DNA from 2 places in the Paenibacillus sp. FSL M8-0212 genome. Region 1 is predicted to be linked to the other one. Evidence: predicted binding sites of a transcription regulator. Region 1 holds the regulator's gene; the other holds the start of a gene.
What was found. The regulator Rex, encoded in region 1, represses fermentation and respiration genes when NADH is low (regulators of the CRP and FNR family bind a similar motif). The targets are predictions, from matches to a motif close to TTGTGAAATATTTCACAA.
Positions count from the first base shown of each region.

Region 2: nadA (quinolinate synthase NadA) is a predicted target of Rex. The motif match lies at 2,475-2,492, and genes of this name have one in related genera.

Region 1 is NZ_JBBORP010000001.1:5,136,430-5,140,453, forward strand. Features, by position in the region: gene dinG (ATP-dependent DNA helicase DinG) at 1-1,137, shown strand, start outside; gene MKX68_RS22740 (redox-sensing transcriptional repressor Rex) at 1,357-2,010, shown strand; gene MKX68_RS22745 (amidohydrolase) at 1,997-3,304, shown strand; gene MKX68_RS22750 (DUF5590 domain-containing protein) at 3,344-3,874, shown strand.
Region 2 is NZ_JBBORP010000001.1:2,401,811-2,405,834, reverse strand. Features, by position in the region: gene hpt (hypoxanthine phosphoribosyltransferase) at 1-118, shown strand, start outside; gene ftsH (ATP-dependent zinc metalloprotease FtsH) at 219-2,264, shown strand; gene nadA (quinolinate synthase NadA) at 2,564-3,502, shown strand; gene nadB (L-aspartate oxidase) at 3,538-4,024, shown strand, end outside.

The DNA.
Region 1 (4,024 bases):
CCTGCAAAATGGCAGGAGTTGCAGGATCTGGAGAACCAGATCTATGTGACTCTGGGCGATTTGGTTCGCAAAGGGGACAAATTGCTGCTTGAAGTGAAAGAGGATCAGGATGATTATCAATCGGATAGTCTGATTACGGACATTACAGGATTACTGAAAGATCTGACCACATTGAAGGAGAATCTACGTTTCTTCATGCGAATGGATGACGCCAAAACAGTGTACTGGATGGAAGCCAGCGGCCAGTTCCGCAGTAAATCACTCCAGCTGTATGCCGTACCTGTAGATGTCAGTGCCCAACTTAAGGATTTGTTTTTTGATAAAAAGAAAAGTGTTGTGCTTACATCAGCTACGCTTTCGGTAGATAAGTCATTCCAGTTCATGATTGAGCAGCTTGGCTTGCAGGATGCTTCCGAGAATAATCGGTTGTTAACGTCGATGCTGCCATCACCTTTCAACTATCGCGATCAGGCACTTCTGGTGATTCCGCGTGATTTCCCGAGTGTGAAGGGAAGTGTGGGTGATGCGCACTTTGTTAATATGCTGGTGCAATCACTCGCAGAGACGGCAATTGCTACGCGTGGACGCATGATGGTTCTGTTTACTTCATACAAGATGTTGCGACAGGTCTATGATCCGCTGAAGGAGGCGCTGTCTGGCAACGACATCTCGTTGCTTGGTCAAGGCGTTGATAGTGGAAGTCGTTCCAAATTGACTCGCAGGTTCCAAGATGCCAAAGCAACAGTACTTCTGGGCACAAGCAGCTTCTGGGAGGGTGTAGATATTCCGGGAGAAGCGCTGACCTGTCTCGCTATTGTAAGATTGCCTTTCCAACCGCCGAATCATCCGTTGGTGGAAGCCAAGAGTGAGTTGCTTCAGGAACAGAAGAAAAATCCGTTCATGAAACTGTCCGTGCCACAAGCGGTCATTCGTTTCAAGCAGGGATTTGGCCGATTGGTGCGTACAGCAAAGGACAGAGGAATTGTCATTGTTTATGATACACGTGTGATTGAAGCGTACTATGGTAAATTCTTTTTATATTCATTACCAGGTCCCAAAATGGAGCATATGCTCACGGAGCAGATGGTTCCACGAATCACCGAGTGGTTGGAAAAACCTGCTAATGAACAAGAATAATGGTTGTTCTGTTCGTTATATCATTGCATGACACTATCGTTTGGCGTTAAACTTTATTAGATATTTCCGTATCCGATTAGAGCAGTTGCACGTAAGAACTTATAACCTAAATTACAAGGAGCATTCTGTATAAAATGTCACGTTTATCTTTGAGTTTATACAGAATGCTCAACTTTTCATCTATTATTTTTATCGTGGCCTTGGTAAGGGGGAGCAAGAATGAAATCGGATAAAATTTCGGAAGCGGTGGTACGACGTCTGCCTGTATACTTGCGCTATTTGAGCGAGTTGCACCAGCGTGAGGTGGCTACTGTTTCTTCTCAAGAGCTTGGACAAAGGCTGGATCTGAATCCGGCCCAAATTCGAAAAGACCTGGCTTACTTCGGTGATTTTGGTCGTAAAGGGATCGGGTATGATGTATCCTATTTGATCGAGAAAATTCGTCACATTCTCAAAATCGATCAGCAAATTAATGTAGCTCTGGTAGGTGCGGGTAACCTCGGACAGGCCTTGTCCAACTACAACGCATATCTGAAAGACAACATGAAGATTGTTGCTGTATTTGATGCATATGGACCGAAGATTGGTAGTCAAATCAACAGTTTGACGGTAAAACCAATGAATGAATTGACGGAAGCGGTTAAAACGGATAACATCCGCATCGGTATTATTACGGTTCCGGATACGGAAGCTCAAAATGTAGCCGATCAGCTTATTGAATCGGGAATTGAAGCGATCCTTAATTTTGCACCAACAATTCTAAAAACACCGCCGCATATCCGCATTCACCATGCTGACTTTACAACGGATCTGCTTAGTTTGGCCTATTACTTGGAGACTGGAAAGGACGATGAGGAAGATGACAACAAATAGATGGGTAATTCACAACGGCAAATTTGCCGTTAATGAAGGCGGCACAACATGGAACGTTGTTCAAGGATACATGGTTGTTGAGAATGACAAGATTGTGCATATTGGTGAGACATTGCCGGATGGAGACGAAAATTGTACCAAAGTGGATGGAAAAGGATTGTTCTTCCTGCCGGGTCTGATCAATACGCATGGTCATGCAGCGATGTCGTTGCTCAGAGGGCACGGAGACGATCTTGCGTTGCAAGTATGGTTGCAGGAAAAAATGTGGCCGATGGAAGCGAAAATGACTTCAGAAGACGTATATTGGGGAACTTCGCTATCGGTGCTTGAAATGTTGAAAGGCGGAACTACAGCTTTCCTGGACATGTACGATCACATGGATCAAGTTGCCAAAGTTGTGGAGCAATCCGGCGTTAGAGCAGCACTGGCACGTGGTGTAATTGGGCTGTGCTCGGAAGAAGAGCAACTGCGGAAGCTGGAGGAGTCGGCAGCGTTTGCACGTGAGTGGAATGGACAGGCCGATGGTCGCATTACAACCGTAATCTCGCCACACGCACCATATACATGCCCTCCTGACTACATAGAGAAGCTTGTACAGGTCGCAAACGACCTAAACCTTCCTCTTCATACACATATGTCGGAAACGCTTCGTGAAGTCGAGCAGAACGTGGCTGATTATGGACTGCGTCCTGTAGCACATCTGGAGAAACTGGGCTTTTTCTCCCGTCCATCCCTGGTTGCACATGCGGTGCATCTGAATGACGAAGAGATTGAGATTCTGGCCCGTCATGATGTGGCTGTATCCCATAACCCGGGAAGTAACCTGAAACTCGCTTCCGGTGTTGCGCGTGTACCTGCGTTGCTGAAAGCAGGAGTTACCGTGTCACTCGGAACTGACGGACCAGCAAGTAACAACAACCTGGATATGTTCGAGGAAATGAGACTGGCTGCATTGATCCACAAAGGTGTATCTGGTGACCCGACGGCAGTGCCAGCAGGCGAAGCGTTACTACTCGGAACGTCATATGGTGCCAAATCAATCTTCTTGAACAATACCGGAGCACTCCAGGTCGGCATGAAGGCTGACTTTATCGCCTTGGACATTGAACAGGCACATTTCTATCCACATACAGACCTGATCTCACATACGATCTACTCGGCTTCTGCCAAAGATGTTGAGCACGTATGGGTGGATGGGAAACAAGTGGTGAAACATGGCGAATGTCTGACGCTGGATGAAGAGCGTATTTTGCGTGAGTCTCAATTGGCATTTGATGGTCTGCTTGCTCGTTAATTGCAGGATAGAGCATCATAGGGAAAGGAAGTTCGGCTTTTGAAGAAAAAAAAGAAGTGGATATGGATTTCGCTGCTTGCACTGGTTCTGATTCTGTTTGGACTTCAGCGTTATTACGTCCATGTCACGCAGGACCAGCGCAAGGAAGAAGCGCTCGCCATACAGGCAGCTCAGGAGCAACTGGGCATTACATCCTATGATGAATTGCGCAAGTACATCTGGGGAGACAAAGAAGGCTCTGACAACATCTACTGGACCCTGATCGGCAAAAATAAGGATAACCAGGATGTTATGGTTTGGGTTAAATTCGATGCAAACAATCAACCGGCTAAGGGTGCAAACGCTGTACACAGTGAGCTGCTGCAGAATGGCATGTCCGAAGCGCAGATCCGCAATCGCTTCAGTTCTGAAGTTCCTGCCGGCGAGATTAAACGAATCATGCCCGGAGTTGTGAATGGAATATATGTGTGGCAAGTGTATTATAAAGACGGTACGCATAACCACTATCGTTTTTATCGTTTTAGCAACGGAGAACAGGTGGACCTGGTCTACACACTCCCGAACAGCTAGAACAAATAGAGTGACATAGCTAGAGAATGAATGAAACAAAAGAACCGGCAGACGGATATCCGACTGAACCGGTTCTTTGTGTTGCCCGTAAACTTAAATAATTTAAATAGTTAAAATTAATAATTTATTCATATTTTCGCCTTCGAAATT
Region 2 (4,024 bases), 2.7 Mb from region 1:
TTACACAGGCTTTGACATTCCTGACGCGTTCATCGTTGGTTACGGTTTGGATTTTGCGGAGAAGTACCGGAACCTGCCCTATATCGGGATTTTGAAGCCGGAAGTCTATAGTAGCTAATATCCTGCCCGACCCAAGCCTTGAGCTGTTCTTGGCTTCTGTTGAGAAGCCATGTCGGGCTATGTTAAAATAATTAAAGTGTCTCGAGAGGAGGTAGGGGATGAATCGGTTCATCCGGAATTCTGGTTTTTATTTGATTCTTTTTTTAGTTGTGGTGGGGATAGTCCAGTTCGTCAGCAATGGCGGCGAAGCCACCGATAATCCTAGATATGATCAGTTGCGTGCAGCGATCAAAGCCAACAATGTCTCTGAATTGACGGTTCAATTCAACGGTCAAACGTATCTCGTGACCGGTCAATACAAGAAGGCACCTGATGGCGCCAAATCAGAAAATTTCTCAACGTATATTCCTCCTACGGATGAGGCAATTAGTGAACTTGTAGCTGCAAGTGAAACTAACAATTTCCAATATCATCAGGAGCCAATGAAAGGTGACAGCATCTGGTTGACGTTGCTGACTTCCTTTATTCCTTTGATCATTATGTTCCTGCTGTTCTTCTTCCTGTTTAATCAGGCTCAAGGCGGCGGCGGTAAAGTAATGAACTTTGGTAAAAGCCGTGCTCGTCTCTATAACGAAGAGAAGAAGCGGGTTACATTCGAAGATGTTGCGGGTGCTGACGAAGAGAAACAGGAACTTGTTGAGGTTGTAGACTTCCTCAAGGATCCTCGTAAATTCGCAGCAGTAGGTGCACGGATTCCTAAGGGCGTATTGCTCGTAGGTCCTCCAGGTACCGGTAAAACGTTGCTCGCTCGTGCCGTAGCCGGTGAAGCGGGTGTACCATTCTTCAGTATTTCAGGTTCCGACTTCGTTGAAATGTTTGTCGGTGTCGGTGCATCACGTGTACGTGATTTGTTTGAAAATGCGAAGAAAAATGCGCCATGTATCATCTTTATCGATGAGATTGATGCTGTAGGACGTCAGCGTGGTGCTGGTCTTGGTGGTGGTCACGATGAGCGTGAGCAAACACTCAACCAGTTGCTCGTTGAAATGGACGGTTTCGGAGCTAACGAAGGTATTATCATCGTAGCTGCAACGAACCGTGCAGATATTTTGGACCCTGCCTTGCTGCGTCCAGGACGTTTTGACCGTCAAATTACGGTTGACCGCCCTGATGTAAGAGGTCGTGAAGCTGTCCTGAAAGTACATTCCCGTAATAAACCACTGACCAAAGATGTGAAAATGGATATTATCGCGAAACGTACAACAGGTTTCTCTGGTGCGGATTTGGAGAATCTCTTGAACGAAGCGGCATTGCTTGCAGCGCGTCGTAACCGTAAAGATATTTCCATGAAGGAAGTTGACGAAGCGATTGACCGTGTCATCGTTGGTACGGAGAAGAAAAGCCGTGTCATCAGTGATCGCGAGAAACGAATCGTTGCTTATCACGAAGCAGGTCATACCATTGTAGGATATTTCCTCGAACATGCTGATATGGTACATAAAGTGACCATTATTCCGCGCGGACGTGCGGGTGGATATGTAATCATGTTGCCAAAAGAAGACCGTATGCTGGTTACCAAGCAGGAACTGTTGGATAAAGTAACCGGACTTCTCGGGGGTCGTGTAGCTGAAGAATTGTTCATCGGAGAAATTGGTACTGGTGCATACAGTGACTTCCAGCAAGCGACAGGTATTGTTCGCAGCATGGTTATGGAATACGGTATGAGTGAGAAATTGGGACCTATGCAATTCGGAAGTTCACAAGGACAGGTATTCCTTGGTCGGGATATCGGTCATGAACAGAATTACTCGGATTCCATTGCTTATGAGATTGATCAGGAAATGCAACGCTTTATCAATGACTGTTATGAGAAGTGTAAAGACTTGCTTGTTAAACATTCAAAAGAGATGCACCTGATCGCTCAAACTTTGCTTGAGGTAGAGACTTTGGAAATGGATCAGATCAAGCAATTGATCGAAACAGGTTCTTTGACTCCAAAAGCAGAGAATGACAATGATGGTGAAGGCACACCAACTGAAGGCGGAGAGCCAATCATCGACAACATCGGTGATGTGCGTGTCCGTATTCAAGGTAAAGATGAAACGCCTGAGCCACCAGCCGGAGATATTCCAAACGAAGCTCCGAATCTGGAAAAGGGTAATAACAATAACCCGGATGATGGCGGAACAAAGCCAACGTCTTAATGTATAATACATCTGGCTATGATAGCAGGTGAAATCAAGAGAGCCCCTGGGGCTCTCTTTTTTTATCCATTATTTTAAAAGAGGATAGATAAAGATAAACGGGAGTTAGATGGCGAACCAGTTAGCAAACAGGTGGTTACAGCGCTGTTCCGGGCCTTTTTCATTTATTGACAGAGTCGTGAACGTTGTGTAAATTAGTTGTTAAACCGCTTGTGATTCGTTTCTCAAGCGAAGATAACGACTTAGGTTAGCCCACGAAACAGCGCATGACGCTGTCCCGATAAAGGAGAGGATCACAGGTGGAAGCTCTGGCTTTAGAGCGCAAGGCTGAGATGAACCGCGAGCTGCGTGCGCGGCTTATGGAGTTGAAGAAGGAACGTAATGCCATTATTCTTGCCCATTATTATCAACGTGACGAAGTACAGGAGGTTGCCGACTTCCGTGGAGATTCGTTTCTGTTAGCCCAGAAGGCAGCACAAACAGATGCGGATGTGATCGTTTTCTGTGGTGTTCATTTTATGGGTGAAAGCGCTAAAATTCTTGCGCCAAATAAAACAGTTATTATCCCGGACGAACGTGCGGGCTGCCCAATGGCAGATATGGTGAATGTGGATGGACTACGCAAATTGAAAGCACAACATCCTAATGCCAAGGTGGTTACGTATATCAATTCCTCGGCTGAGATCAAAGCAGAGACTGACATCTGTTGTACATCGGCGAACGCAGTCCGGGTTATTCAATCGGTGGATTCCGACGAAATTATCTGGGTACCGGATAAAAACCTGGGACATTATGTGCAGCAGCATACAGACAAGAAAATGATTATCTGGGAAGGTTATTGCAACACTCACGATATGCTTACAGTCAAAGATGTGGTGGAGATGAGAGCCAAGCATCCGAATGCAGAGTTTGTTGTCCATCCAGAGTGTCGCCCTGAGGTTGTAGAAATGGGTGATTTTGTAGGCAGCACAACAGCTATTCTGGAGTATTGCAAAAATTCATCAGCGAAGGAATTTATCGTAGGTACCGAAGATGGTACAGGATATCAGCTTCGTCTGGATAGTCCGGATAAACAGTTCCACTTTGCTACCAAGTTCCTCGTATGTCCCAACATGAAGGTGAACAACTTGAAGAAACTGGTGAAATGCCTGGAAACGATGAAGCCGCAAATCTACGTGCCACCGGCCGTTGCCGACAAAGCCAGAGAATCACTAGAGCGCATGTTGTTGGTAAAGTAGGATGCGCTACTCTTGCTCCAAGACAGGTGAATAACATGATACCGCAATATTTAGTTGATTTTGATCTGTCTGCGCTACACATGGTAGAGACGGATGTACTGGTTATAGGCTCAGGGATTGCTGGTTTGTTTACTGCCATTAAGGCAAGTGAACAACAACGTGTGTTAATGATCACGAAGAAGTCATTACTTGAAAGTAACACCAGATATGCGCAGGGAGGCATCGCTGCGGTTATTGCTGAGGATGATTCACCTGCTTACCACTTGCAGGACACACTTGTAGCAGGAGCGGGCTTATGCCGCTCCGAAGCGGTAGAGGTATTGGTGAATGAGGGGCCGGACGGAGTGAAGGAACTGATTCGTTTGGGTACTTTATTTGATCTGGAGAACGGCGAGTTGGCGTTGACGCAGGAAGGTGCGCATAGCCACCGCCGTATTTTGCATGCCAACGGAGATGCAACGGGATATGAGATTGTACGTGCGCTTGCTGTTGAAGTGAATGAGCATCCCGGGATTGAAGTAT